DNA from 2 places in the Kitasatospora sp. NPDC092948 genome. Region 1 is predicted to be linked to the other one. Evidence: riboswitches for the same ligand, from Rfam matches in the RefSeq annotation. Region 1 holds a riboswitch; the other holds the start of a gene.
The links. A riboswitch is a leader RNA that binds a small molecule or an ion and turns the genes downstream of it on or off. The one in region 1 is predicted to bind cyclic di-AMP.
Positions count from the first base shown of each region.

Region 2: it holds a riboswitch for cyclic di-AMP, as region 1 does, so the genes downstream of both, ACIQF6_RS13785 (peptidoglycan DD-metalloendopeptidase family protein) here and ACIQF6_RS11020 (transglycosylase family protein) in region 1, are expected to answer to the same signal.

Region 1 covers NZ_JBIVPU010000003.1:331,253-338,309, forward strand. Annotated here, with positions in the region: gene ACIQF6_RS11010 (SDR family NAD(P)-dependent oxidoreductase) at 1-20, opposite strand, end outside; gene ACIQF6_RS11015 (cytochrome P450) at 176-1,420, shown strand; cyclic di-AMP (ydaO/yuaA leader) riboswitch at 1,673-1,856, shown strand; gene ACIQF6_RS11020 (transglycosylase family protein) at 1,860-2,567, shown strand; gene eno (phosphopyruvate hydratase) at 2,793-4,082, shown strand; gene ACIQF6_RS11030 (septum formation initiator family protein) at 4,187-4,624, shown strand; partial or broken gene ACIQF6_RS11035 (DUF501 domain-containing protein) at 4,667-5,161, shown strand; gene ACIQF6_RS11040 (exopolyphosphatase) at 5,296-6,231, shown strand; gene ACIQF6_RS11045 (NAD(P)/FAD-dependent oxidoreductase) at 6,632-7,057, shown strand, end outside.
Region 2 covers NZ_JBIVPU010000004.1:45,520-52,576, forward strand. Annotated here, with positions in the region: gene ACIQF6_RS13765 (ribose-5-phosphate isomerase) at 50-535, shown strand; gene ACIQF6_RS13770 (GNAT family N-acetyltransferase) at 605-1,858, opposite strand; gene ACIQF6_RS13775 (PP2C family protein-serine/threonine phosphatase) at 2,044-3,255, shown strand; gene ACIQF6_RS13780 (hypothetical protein) at 3,643-3,837, shown strand; cyclic di-AMP (ydaO/yuaA leader) riboswitch at 4,210-4,365, shown strand; gene ACIQF6_RS13785 (peptidoglycan DD-metalloendopeptidase family protein) at 4,368-5,357, shown strand; gene ACIQF6_RS13790 (hypothetical protein) at 5,462-5,782, shown strand; tRNA gene ACIQF6_RS13795 (tRNA-Gly) at 5,771-5,844, opposite strand; tRNA gene ACIQF6_RS13800 (tRNA-Pro) at 5,995-6,068, shown strand; gene tig (trigger factor) at 6,273-7,057, shown strand, end outside.

The DNA.
Region 1 (7,057 bases):
ACTGCACCGGCTACTCGCATGGTCTGCTCCCCTCTCAGAGCGAACCGCGGACGGTCCGCACGCCGCCCACTGTGGTTCATGCGGAGGATCGTAGGCTCGCCCCGATACTCCGCAACAGCAATTACCCGCCAGGTGACCAGACTCACGCGACGGCGGTTCCAGATACGGTCAAGACATGCCAGATCAGCCCCACGCCGCCCACCCGCAACTCTTCACCTGGGAGTTCGCGGCCGACCCGTACCCGGCGTACGCCTGGCTGCGGGAGCACTCCCCGGTGCACCGCACCACGCTGCCCAGCGGCGTGGAGGCCTGGCTGGTCACCCGGTACGCGGACGCCCGGCAGGCGCTGGCCGACTCCCGGCTCTCCAAGAACCCTGCCCACCACAGCGAACAGGCACACCGCACCGGCCGGGTGGGCATCCCGGGCGAGCGGCAGGCCGACCTGATGACCCACCTGCTGAACATCGACCCGCCGGACCACACCCGGCTGCGCCGCCTGGTGTCGAAGGCGTTCACGCCGCGCCGGGTCGCCGAGTTCGAACCGCGGGTGCAGCAGCTCACCGACCGCCTGATCGACTCCTTCGCGGCCCGCGGCGAGGCCGACCTGATCCACGAGTTCGCCTTCCCGCTGCCGATCTACGCGATCTGCGACCTGCTGGGCGTCCCGCCCGAGGACCAGGACGACCTGCGGGACTGGGCCGGCATGATGATCCGCCACACCGGCGGCAAGCGCGGGGGAGTGGGGCGGGCCGTCAAGCAGATCCGCGGGTACCTCGCCGACCTGATCCACCGCAAGCGGGCCGACCTCGGCGACGACCTGATCTCCGGCCTGATCCGGGCCAGTGACCACGGCGAGCACCTGAGCGAGAACGAGGCCGCGGCGATGGCCTTCATCCTGCTGTTCGCCGGCTTCGAGACCACCATCAACCTGATCGGCAACGGGGTCTACGCCCTGCTGCGCAACCCGGACCAGCGCACCCTGCTCCAGGACTCGCTGGCCCGCGGCGAGTCCGGGCTGCTGGAGACCGGCATCGAGGAACTGCTGCGCTACGACGGCCCGGTGGAGCTGGCGACCTGGCGGTTCGCCACCCGGCCGCTGAGCATCGGCGGGGTGGACATCCCGGTGGGCGATCCGGTGCTGGTGGTGCTGGCGGCGGCGGACCGCGACCCGGCCCGGTTCTCCGACGAGAACACCCTGGACCTGGCCCGCGCGGACAATCCGCACCTCGGTTTCGGACATGGCATCCACTACTGCATCGGTGCGCCGCTCGCCCGGCTCGAAGGGCAGCGCGCGATCGGCACACTGCTCACCAGGCTGCCGGATCTCCGACTTGCCGCCGACCCGGCCGAACTCCGTTGGCGGGGCGGGCTGATCATGCGCGGGCTGCGCGAGCTCCCGGTCTCCTTCACGCCCCGCTGACCCGGTTTCGACCGCTGCCGCCCCGCTCCTGCACGGAAGCGTCAACTGCCTTGGCAGGGGCGCGTGGTGCGCCCCCGGGCCGGGCAAATTCGGACATACATGGACGGTTTGTGTACGAGAAGTGAAGGTCAGTAATTTCGACGTGATACCGGTGATATGAGCTTGTGATTGCTCGTCAGCTCTGCTTACTCTCCGATTTGCCCGCAGCTGTGGGCCCCGAACGCGGCACGCCGAGTCCTGTCCGCCGCGCCCTCGGGACACCGACCAGGAACTCGGACAGGAGCGGGGGAACCAGGTGTGAACGCCGTAGCAGTTCCGACGGCTTGGGGTGAAGCCGCCCGGGAGCGGACGCAGTCGCGTCCCGCCTCCCCGGCGGCCGGGCCAGCCTCCCGGTCCGAACCCGACAGCTCACCTCGCAGGCGTGCGGAGAGGAAGTTCCATGCTGTTCACCGGTACTGGCCGCCACCGCCGTAGCACCAAGGCCGAGAAGGTCGTCGCCGCCGCCGGCGTGGCGTCCGTGGGCCTGGCCCTGCCGCTGCTGTCCGCCACCGGGGCGCACGCGGCCTCCGCCGACGTCTGGGACCGGGTGGCCCAGTGCGAGAGCGGCGGCAACTGGGCCATCAACACCGACAACGGGTACTTCGGCGGCCTCCAGTTCTCCTCCTCCACCTGGCGCGCCTACGGCGGCGGCGACTACGCGTCCCGCGCCGACCGGGCCAGCCGCGCCGAACAGATCGCGGTGGCCGAGCGGGTGCTCGCCTCCCAGGGCCCCGGCGCCTGGCCGGTCTGCTCGGCCAAGGCCGGTCTGACCAAGGGCGGCAGCAGCTCCTCCCAGGACACCGCCTCCCGCTCGCAGCAGCGCTCCACCGCGCCGCAGCAGCAGTCGACCAAGGCGGCCAAGACGCCGAAGGCTCAGCAGCAGGCCCCGAAGGCCCAGCAGCCGCAGCAGGGCTACAAGACCCCGAAGCCGGCCACCACGCAGCAGGCCGTCGGCGGGAAGTACACCGTGCAGCAGGGCGACACGCTGTCCGGGATCGCCGCCGCCCGGAACCTGTCCGGCGGCTGGGAGCAGCTGTTCCGCGCGAACCAGGGCGTGATCGGCGCCGACCCCGACCTGATCGTCCCCGGCCAGGAGCTGGCGATCTGACGCCCGCCGTCCGGGCCCGGCAGGGCTGACGATCCGTCCGTTCCGGGCGCGCGCCGCGCAGTTCGCGCCGCCCGGAACGGCCCGTCGGCGGGCAAACAGGTGAACTACCAGTGAGTAGCCGGGCCACACGGTGAGACGGGGCCCGGCCCGGCGTGGCCGTGGGCATGTCTGCGGCTAGGCTCTGGGCGTAACGACCACACATCCGCTTCCGCTAGGAGATGCCTCGTGCCGTCCATTGATGTCGTCGTAGCCCGTGAGATCCTCGACTCCCGCGGCAACCCCACGGTCGAGGTCGAGGTCGGTCTCGACGACGGCAGCACCGGTCGTGCGGCTGTCCCGTCGGGTGCCTCCACCGGTGCCTTCGAGGCGCTGGAGCTCCGCGACGGCGACAAGAACCGCTACTTCGGCAAGGGCGTCGAGAAGGCCGTCCTCGCCGTCATCGAGCAGATCGGCCCGGAGCTGGTCGGCTACGACGCCACCGAGCAGCGCCTGATCGACCAGGCCATGCTCGACCTGGACGCCACCCCGGACAAGTCCTCGCTCGGCGCCAACGCCATCCTGGGCGTCTCGCTCGCCGTCGCGCACGCCGCCTCCGAGGCCAGCGACCTGCCGCTGTTCCGCTACCTGGGCGGCCCGAACGCCCACGTGCTGCCGGTCCCGATGATGAACATCCTCAACGGCGGCTCGCACGCGGACTCCAACGTCGACATCCAGGAGTTCATGATCGCCCCGATCGGCGCGGAGTCCTTCTCCGAGGCCGTCCGCTGGGGCGTCGAGGTCTACCACACCCTCAAGGGCGTGCTGAAGGAGCGCGGGCTCTCCACCGGCCTGGGCGACGAGGGCGGCTTCGCCCCGAACCTGGACTCCAACCGCGAGGCCCTGGACCTCATCACCGAGGCCATCAAGAAGGCCGGCTACACCCCGGGCAAGGACGTCGCGCTCGCCCTGGACGTCGCCGCGTCCGAGTTCTACAAGGACGGCGCCTACCAGTTCGAGGGCAAGGCGCTCTCCGCCGCCGACCTGATCGCGTACTACGCCGAGCTGGTCGCCGACTACCCGCTGGTCTCCATCGAGGACCCGCTGGACGAGTCCGACTGGGACGGCTGGAAGGCCATCACCGACAAGCTGGGCGACAAGGTCCAGCTGGTCGGCGACGACCTGTTCGTCACCAACCCGGAGCGCCTGCGCAAGGGCATCGAGACCGGCACCGCCAACGCGCTGCTGGTGAAGGTCAACCAGATCGGCTCGCTGACCGAGACCCTGGACGCCGTCGAGCTGGCCCAGCGCAACGGCTACCGCTGCATGATGTCGCACCGCTCCGGCGAGACCGAGGACGTCACCATCGCCGACCTCGCCGTCGCCACCAACTGCGGCCAGATCAAGACCGGCGCCCCGGCCCGCTCCGAGCGCGTCGCCAAGTACAACCAGCTGCTGCGCATCGAGGAGATCCTCGACGACGCCGCGGAGTACGCCGGCCGCGGCGCGTTCCCCCGGTTCCGCTCTGCGGACAAGTAGGCACGGCAACGGCTGACGAGTACTGCCGCCTGTTGTGACCGGTGCCCCGGCCTCCACCGCGTAGGGTGGGCCGGGGCACCGGCATGCGCAGGAGGGGCGACCAGATGGCCAAGTGGAGGATCCCCGGACTGGCGGCGCGCCCGCGCTTCACCAGCCGGGCCACCGTGCTGGTGCTCGTGCTGTGCTCACTGGTGGCGATACTCGCCTACCCGGCCCGGCAGTACATCGCGCAGCGCGGTGAGATCGCCGACCAGCGCGCCAAGGCCGACCACGCCCGCCAGCAGGTCGACGAGCTGCGCCGGGCCAGGGCCCGCTGGCAGGACCCGGAGTACATAAAGGCCCAGGCCCGGGAACGGCTGCACTACGCGCTGCCGGGCGAGACCCCGTTCGTCTCGGTCGCCCCGCCGCCCGCGCCGGGAGAGAAGCAGTCCGGGTCGGACGCCACCGGACACCCCAAGGCCGCCCGCCCCTGGTACTCCGCCTTCTGGGACTCGGTGGACGCCGCCGACACCGCACTCGCCGCACCGCCCGCCGCCCCCTGATCCCCGCCCTCCACCCGCCCCCACCTGACGAACAGACTGCTGATGAGCAACCAGAACCCTCCTGTCTCCGACCACGACGTCGCGGCCATCGCCGCCCAGCTCGGCCGGGTGCCGCGCGGGCTGCGCGCCGTCGCCCACCGCTGCCCGTGCGGCAACCCGGACGTGGTGGAGACCGCGCCCCGGCTGCCCGACGGCACGCCGTTCCCGACGCTCTACTACCTGACCTGCCCCAAGGCCGCCTCGCTGATCGGCACCCTGGAGGCGGACGGCGTGATGAAGGAGCAGTCCGCCCGCCTCGCCGAGGACCCGGAGCTCGCCGCCGCGTACCGGGCCGCGCACGAGGACTACATCGCCCGCCGGGACGCCATCGAGGTGCTGGAGGGCTTCCCCAGCGCCGGCGGCATGCCCGACCGGGTCAAGTGCCTGCACGTGCTGGTCGGCCACTCGCTGGCGGCCGGCGAGGGCGTCAACCCGCTCGGCGACGAGGCGATCGGGATGCTGGAGGACTGGTGGGCCAAGGGCCCCTGCGTCAGCCCCGAGGAGGTCGAGGCGGCCGGTGACCGGGTCGCCCGCAACCGGGCCAAGGCCGAGGACCACGCCGCGGTGATCGCGGCCAAGGAGGCGCTGACCGCCGAGCGCGCGGCCAAGAAGGCAGTGGAGAGCGAGGAATCGTGAGCACGACCCGGGTCGCCGCGATCGACTGCGGCACCAACTCGATCCGCCTGCTGATCGCCGACCTGGACCCGGAGACCGGCGAGATCGTCGACCTGGACCGGCGGATGCTGATCGTCCGGCTCGGCCAGGGCGTGGACCGCACCGGCCGGCTGCACCCCGAGGCGCTGGCCCGCACCTTCGCGGCCTGCCGCGAGTACGCGGAGATCATCGCCGCGCACGGCGTCGGCCCGGAGCGGATCCGGATGGTCGCCACCTCGGCTTCCCGGGACGCCGAGAACGCCGCCGAGTTCACCGCCGGCGTCAAGGAGATCCTCGGCATCACCCCGAGCGTGGTCAGCGGCGACGAGGAGGCCCGGCTGTCCTTCACCGGCGCCACCCGCGAGCTGCTCGGCGGCCCGCACCGCCCGCCCTACCTGGTGTTCGACCTGGGCGGCGGCTCCACCGAGTTCGTGCTCGGCGAGCAGGACGTCCGGGCGGCGCACTCGATGGACATCGGCTGCGTGCGGATGACGGAGCGTCACTTCGCGAGCGGGCAGCCCACCGAGGAGCAGATCGCCGCCGCCCGGGTCGACATCCGGGCCGCGCTGGACGCCGTCGAGCGGAGCGTCCCGCTGACCGGGGGCGCCACCCTGGTCGGCCTGGCCGGCACCGTGACCACGGTCGCCGGGATCGCGCTGGAACTGCCCGGCTACGACTCCGAGCGGATCCACCACGCGGTGCTGACCGTCCAGCAGGTCCGGGACACCGCCGAGTGGCTGCTGCACTCCTCGCACGCCGAGCGGGCCGCCGTCCCCGTGATGCACCCCGGCCGGGTCGACGTGATCGCGGCCGGCGCGCTGGTCCTGCTGGAGATCATGGAGCGCACCGGCGCCGCCGAGCTGCTGGTCTCCGAGCACGACATCCTCGACGGCATCGCCTGGTCGATCGCCTGATCCGGGTGCGCCGGGAGGCCCGGAACGGGTCTCCCGGCGTGTCGCCGGAAGAAGCTTCGTGAATTTCTTCACATGGCGATCGGGCCTTTCGGCCCAGCGAGGTGATCGGTTCGTCCGATATGTGGGACCGAAGGCGTCCGGGGCGGGTGGTTCATGGGATCGCAGGCAACCCGCCGTTCACGCCGCAGAAATCGAAAGCACACTCGGGAACCCGTGCGGCGCAAGGATCGTTGCTGCTCAGCGCGGCACTGAGTGCCGCGGCGGTCGCGGCCGGCGGCCGGCGGAGCCGGGCGGGAGCTGACGGGCCGGAAGTGTGGGCGCGCAGTGTAGCAGCCGGTGTCCAGAAGCTTGTGATGGGCCTCACGAATGGCCCGTCAGGCGGGGGTGGATACTTTCGGATATGAGCACCACGGAGCGTCCTCGCATCCTCATTGTCGGCGGTGGTTACGTCGGCCTGTATGCCGCGATGCGCATCCTCAAGAAGATGCGCTACGGCGAAGCGACCGTCACGGTCGTCGACCCGCGGTCGTACATGACGTACCTGCCCTTCCTCCCGGAGGCGGCCGGCGGCAACGTCGCCCCCCGCAACCTCGTCGCGCCCCTGCGCAGCGCCCTGAAGAAGGCGGAGGTGCTCACCGGTCACGTGACCGAGGTGGACCACGCCCGCAAGGTCGCCACCATCCAGCCCGCGGCCGGCGACTCCTACGAACTGCCCTTCGAGTACCTGGTCGTGGCGACCGGCTCGGTCTCCCGCACCTTCCCGATCCCGGGCCTGGCGGAGCACGGCATCGGCATGAAGACGGTGGAAGAGGCGATCAGCCTCCGC
Region 2 (7,057 bases), on a different contig from region 1:
CGCCGCCCCTGCCGGGGCGCGGGCCCGGCGGCATGTCACACTCGTGACCATGCGCGTCTACCTGGGCTCCGACCACGCCGGATACGAACTGAAGAACCACCTCGTCGAGTGGCTGAAGGAGGCCGGGCACGAGCCGGTCGACTGCGGCCCGCACATCTACGACGCCGAGGACGACTACCCGCCGTTCTGCCTGCGGGCGGCCGAGCGCACCGCCGCCGACCCCGAGGCGCTGGGCGTGGTGATCGGTGGCTCGGGCAACGGCGAGGCGATCGCCGCCAACAAGGTCAAGGGCGTCCGCGCCGCGCTGGCCTGGAGCGAGCAGACCGCCGCCCTCGGCCGCGAGCACAACAACGCCAACGTGATCTCGGTCGGCGGCCGGATGCACACCCTGGACGAGGCCACCAAGTTCGTCGAGATCTTCCTGAACACCCCGTACAGCGGCGAGGCCCGGCACACCCGCCGGATCGAGATGCTCTCCGAGTACGAGACCACCGGTGAGCTGCCGCCCATTCCGGCCCACCACCCGCAGGGCTGAGCCCCGCCCCCGACGCACCGCGCCCGCCCGGGAGTTGCCCCGGGCGGGCGCGCGCTTTCCGGCCGACGGTCAGAAGCTGTGCGGCAACCAGGGCTCCAGCCCCGAGCGGAACGCCGCCGACACCGGCTCCAGCGTGCCCGGCCGCAGCTCCCGCACCAGGCCCGCCGCGGCCAGCGACGCCAGCGAGGTGCCGCCCAGGTAGGCCGAGCCCAACTCCCGTACGTCCAGCTCCAGATCGGCCGGCTCGTCGGTCGGCACGCAGGAGGCCGGCTTGCCCGGCGCGGCCGTCAGCCGCCAACGGCCCGCGTTCCACGGGCAGAACGCGTCGGTGACCTCCAGCACCGCGTCCACCGGCTGCGCCCAGCCGCGCGCCCCGAGCGCCTTCGGCACGTCCACCAGCCGCACGAACATGGCGTCCACCAGCCGGGGCGTCAGGTGCCGGACGTCCGACACCAGGTGCAGCAGCGGGTCGTCCACCGGCAGGTTGAACGCCTCCACCCGCTCCGTCAGGTCCAGGTCGAGCAGGAACTCCCACAGTCGGGCGTACACCCAGGGCTGCTCCGCCTGCACCGCGCGGACCCGGACCACGCCGGCCGGGCCGCGGTCGTTCCAGTCGTCCTTCACCGCGTACCGGGCGTAGCCGAGCAGCTCGCCGGTCTCCGGGTCCTCCGCCAGCACCGACTGGAGCGGGGAGAAGCCGCCGCGGGACTCCGGCGCGTCCAGCACCGGGAGCTTCTCCCACTTCGGCTGCCGCAGCAGCATGCCCGGACGGCCGGTGGCGAGGCGGGCGAACAGCTCCTCGCAGCGCGCCAGTTCGGCCACCGGATCGGCCAGCCGCAGCACCAGGTCGCCGCGGCGCTCCGGGGTGTGCACCTTCACCCGGCCGCGGATCATCGACACCGCCACCTTGCGGGTGCCCTGCCCGTAGCCGAACCGGCCGTAGATCGCCGGCTCGGACGCCGTCAGCACCGCCAGCGACTCCCCGGCCGCCCGCACCTCCGCCAGCTGGCGGCGCATCATGCCGGTCAGCGCGCCCCGGCGCCGATGGGTGGGCAGCACGCCGACCATCGTCACGCCCGCCGCCGGGACCACCGCGCCGCCCGGCACCACCAGCCGGAAGCTGAACGCCGAGCCGCCGCCGACGATCCGCTCGCCCTCGCAGATCGCCAGCGAACGCTCGACCTCCGTCAGCTCGTGCCACAGCGCGTGCTCCGCGGGCGCCTCCCCGCCGCCGCCGAAGGCCACGTCCAGGGTGCTGTACCAGGTCTCCCACTCCTCGGCGCGCAGCGGCCGTACGGTCAGATCGGGGTGTCGAATCGTCATGACGCCTGCCTACCACCGGAAACGGAACCGTGCGAGTGATTTGTCACGCGCATGTCGTCACCGGTCTCCGGTGCCCGCCGTCCCGGCGCGCACGGCCGAAACCCACCGGAGCGTGCCGCCCCCGTTGCACTCGGTGCCACCCGGGCCGTCGACGCGCGCACCGCCGGTGGATAAGGTCGGTCCCCATGGCCGACAGCGCGCGCAGCGGAGCGACGGGCCGGGACGGCGGACCGTCCCGCGAGCCCGTGACGGCCCGGCTGCGCGCTGCGCTGTACCGGGCCCGGCGCAGGCTGCGCCGAACCGGCGTCGACTACTTCCGCGGCGACGGCGCCGACTGGTGGGCGTTCGCCGCCCTCGCCCTGACCGTGCCGCTGCTGGCCCTGCTGAACATCGTGGTCCCCGACTGGGCCCCGCCCACCGCCCTGGTGCTGCCGGTGCTGGCCGGCGCGCTGCTGCTGCGCCCCGGCACCCTGGTGCTGCTGTACGCCGTCGCGGCCGGCGGCCTGATCACCGAGTCCCTGGTGCACACCGGGGAGCGCGTCGCCAGCGCGCAGCCCGAGGCCTACGCCCACGGCGTGACCCCGGGTGCCGCCCTGGTGGTCGGCGCGGTCGGCGTCGCCGGACTGCTGGTCGCCCAGTTCCGCCGCCGGATCGGCGTGCCCTGGCGGGGCGGCTCCACCATGCTGTTCGACCTGCGCGAGCGGATCCGGGTGCAGGGCCGCATCCCGCACCTGCCCGACGGCTGGCACACCGACACCGCGCTGCGCCCGGCCGGCGGACAGTCCTTCTCCGGCGACTTCATGGCCGCCGCCCGCACCGGCCCCGGCGGGCGGATGCTCGAAGTCGTCCTCGCCGACGTCTCCGGCAAGGGCATGGACGCCGGCAGCCGCGCCCTGCTGCTGTCCGGCGCGTTCGGCGGACTGCTCGGCTCGCTGCCCGCCCACGACTTCCTGCCCGCCGCCAACGGCTACCTGCTGCGCCAGGACTGGGCGGAGGGCTTCGCCACCGCCGTCCACCTGGTGGTCGACCTGGACACCGGGGAGTACGAGCTGCTCTCCGCCGGCCACCTGCCCGGCATGCACCGCCTGGCCGGGGCCGGGTACTGGGAGGTCAAGGAGGCCGAGGGCCCGCTGCTCGGCGTCTACGACGAGGCCAAGTTCGAAGGGGTGCGCGGCGTCCTCGGCCCCGGCGACGTCCTGATGCTGTGCACCGACGGCATGGTGGAGATCCCCGGCCGCGACCTCGCCGAGGGCATGGACCGGCTGATGGGCGAGGCCGACCGGCTGGTCGCCGCCGCCCCCGTGGCGGGCCGGTCCGGCGCCGCGGTGCGGCTGATCGACACCGTCGCCAAGCACGTCAACGACGACCGCGCGGTGCTGCTGATCTGGCGTCGCTGAACTCGCCCGCGGTGCAGGCACGGTGAGCGTGGAGTGTCCACGGAGTGTCAAACCCGGGCGTTGATCTTCGGCCAATTCCGGTGCACCGTCCAGGTTCGGCGGCGACAGCCGATCTGCCTGCCGGTTTGCCGCGCCGACCGGCGCGAACCGCCGCCCGCCGACGGGCCGTCAGAACCTGTCCGCTATCGTCGCGGTCGGCGAAAATCAGTCCTACCAGGCGGGTTCGGGCGCCCGGTGGCCGGGCAAGTTCTTTACGCCCTCCGCACGAGCGACCACACTGAGTCCGGATGGAGTGGTGGGGACACGGGGGGCAGGGGCCGGTTTCCGCCTGGGAGCCATCGCCGACTCCCACCCGAACCCCGCCATGAATCGAGGAAGTGAGTCCCGGTGGCCTTCTCCGTCTCCGCGCTTGTCCTGTTCGGCATCATCTGCGCGATCTTCATTCGCAACAAGCAGCTGAAGACCGGGCACGCCATCGTTGCCGCCCTGTTCGGCTTCATGCTCAGCCAGTCGACCATGGCCGGTCCGATCCAGCAGTTCCTCACCTCGGTGTCCAAGGCCATCGCGTCCATCGCGGGTTGACGCCGCGTCGGCTCGACCGCGGCACGTCACGACGGGCGGGAGGCACCCCCGCGCCGTCCCTTCGGCCTGCCGGCGGGTGACCAGGCTCACCCGTGGCGTCACGCCGAGTCGGCGATCGGGCGCGCACGGTGGTCGAAGTCGCCCACCGTGCGGGGTTCGTGTGCGCACTGTCATGATCCCGTACGCGCACCGCAGCGGGTGTGTCGGCACAGCGTGACCTGGTGGATCGTCAGCCCCTTCCCGATCTTGGGAACGGGGCCGATCGGCGTTTGCCAGCCTCACGGGCCGTGGGATTTGCTTCCTCCGCAGCCCGGCCAGCGACCGGGCGGGCCACCGGACGGAACGCCTAGTCCTGCCGTCGTCCGGTGCCGACCAGATACCACGCCACGGCAGGAGCGGGGGACCCACAGGTAAGTCGCCGGGCCCGGGAACATCCGGGAACGGCTAGGGGTGAAGCCGCAGTTCTGCGGCCGGGCAACTCTCGCCCGAACCCGACAGCTCACCTCGCAGGCGTCGGAGAGGAATGCTTCATGTCCGCTCAGGGCAAGCACCGCAAGCCGAGCCTGGCCACCATCGCCCGCATCGCCATCGCCACCGGTGTGGCCGGCGCCGCGATCGGCCTCCCCGTCACCGCCGCCTCCGCGCACACCGCCACCGACCAGGGCGCCGACCGCCCCGCGGTCAAGGTCTCGGCGGACGCCGCCCCGACCGCCGAGTCGCACAGCTACCGAGTCGTCTCCGGCGACACCCTGTCCAAGATCGCCGCCGCGCAGCACGTGGACGGCGGCTGGCAGAAGCTGTACCAGGACAACCGCTCCGTGGTCGGCGGCAACCCCGACCTGATCTTCCCGGGCCAGCAGCTGGCGATCAACGGCCAGCCCGCCGCCCCCGCGAAGGCCCCGGCCGCCAAGTCCACCTCCACGGACGCCGCCGCCGTCGCCGTCGCCCCGAAGACGGCCGCCGCCCCGAAGGCCGCTGCCGCGCCGAAGGCCGACACCACCGCGAAGTCGGCCACCGCCGACGCCGCCAAGACCCAGCAGCCGGCCCCGAAGGCGTCCACCCCGGCCGTCGTCGACGTGCCGGTCGTGCCGGCCGCCGCGTCCAGCAGCTCGTCCGCCGCCTACGTCGCCCCCGCGCCGGGCAAGGTCACCACCGGTTACAAGGTGGTCGGCTCCAGCTGGTCCAGCGGCTACCACACCGGCATCGACTTCCCGGTCGCCACCGGCACCAGCCTCAAGGCCATCGCCGCCGGCACCGTGGTCTCCGCCGGCAACGGCGGCGCCTACGGCAACCAGGTCGTCATCAAGCTGGCCGACGGCAAGTACGCCCAGTACGCCCACCTGTCCTCGATCTCCGTCTCGGCCGGCCAGTCCGTGACGGCGGGTCAGCAGATCGGCCTGTCCGGCGCCACCGGCAACGTCACCGGCCCGCACCTGCACTTCGAGATCCGCACCACCCCGGACTACGGCTCCGACATCGACCCGATCGCCTACCTGGCGGCCCACGGCGTCAACGTCTGACCCACGCCTCACCCCTCCGAAGGCCCCGCGCACTCCGCTGCGCGGGGCCTTCGGGCTGCCCGGGCGCCATTTTGCGAGCGGAGTCCCGCTGTTGGCGTCGCGCGGTGATCAGTCGGGTCGTCACCTCGGCCGGCGTCCTGACCGGCGCTCTCGCCTCGCACCTTGCCGCCTCGGCGGCCGAGCGCTCCAAGCGCCGCCGGGCGATGGCGACCCGGCGGGTGTACGGGCCGGGGGAGGAACGGGAGCGCGCGGCGCGCGGGCTGATCGCCGCGCTGGGCGTGCTCCACGCCAGTGCGCGGGCGGATCTCGGGATGCCCGGCGATCTGCGGACCGAGGACCGAAGCCGGGTGCGGCCCGCAGGCAGAAACGGCAACGGCCCCGACTGCATGGGCAGTCGGGGCCGTCGGCCGTGGTGGAGCGGGTGACGAGAATCGAACTCGCGTGACCAGTTTGGAAGACTGGGGCTCTACCATTGAGCTACACCCGCAAAGGCGTACCCGCACCGCGGTCGCGGTGGCGAGGACTGGATCAGGGTACCTGGTCGCGCGGGTGGATTGCACACTTCTTCCGCGTCGTCGGCTCGCGAATATCGCCCCGGTCAGGGGCGGGCCGACGTGTACTCTTCTGCTCGGCACCACGGGGTGTGGCGCAGGTTGGTAGCGCGTCCGCTTTGGGAGCGGAAGGCCGTCGGTTCGAATCCGGTCACCCCGACCGTGTGCGGCAGGGTCTCGCCGGTGGGCGGGGCCCTGTTGTCGTTGTGGGGCCCGGATATCGGGGGCCGTTCCGCCGTGCACCCGGTGCCGGGCACAGTCGCTTTCGTGGTACCGGTAGGATGGACCGCTGGCGGTAGTACGGACAGCATTGCAGCCCCAACCGCCTATCGCCCTGACCGCAAGCCCCCTAGGAGACCTAACCGTGAAGAGCGCCGTCGAGACTCTGAACCCGACCCGGGTTCGACTCACCGTCGAGGTGCCCTTCGAGGAGCTCAAGCCCAGCCTCGACGCGGCGTACAAGAAGATCAACCAGCAGGTCACCGTCCCGGGCTTCCGCAAGGGCAAGATCCCGAACCGGGTCATCGACCAGCGCTTCGGCCGGGGCGCGGTGCTGGAGGAGGCCGTCAACGACGCGCTTCCGCGCTTCTACACGCAGGCCGTCGACGAGGGCCAGATCGACGTGCTGGGCCAGCCGGACATCACCGACATCGCCGGTGTCGAGAACCTGGCCGACGGCGGTGACCTGAAGTTCACCGCCGAGGTCGACGTCCGTCCCGAGGTCACCCTGCCGGACTTCACCGAGATCGCCGTCGTGGTGGACCCGGTCGAGGTCTCGGACGAGGACATCGAGAAGTCGCTGCAGCAGCTGCGCGAGCGCTTCAGCTCCGTGAAGGACGTCGAGCGCGCCGCCGCCGAGGGCGACGTCGTGGTCATCGACCTGGAGGCCAAGGTCGACGGTGAGGTGCCGGAGGACGGCACCGCCACCGGCGTGAGCTACGAGATCGGCTCCGGCCGCCTGCTGGACGGCATCGACGAGGCCGTCGTCGGCCTGTCCGCCGGTGAGGCCAAGACCTTCACCACCACCCTCAAGGGCGGCACCCAGGCCGGCCAGGACTCCGAGGTCACCGTCACCGTGACCACCGTCCAGGAGAAGGAACTCCCCGAGCTGGACGACGAGTTCGCGCAGCTGGCGTCGGAGTTCGACAC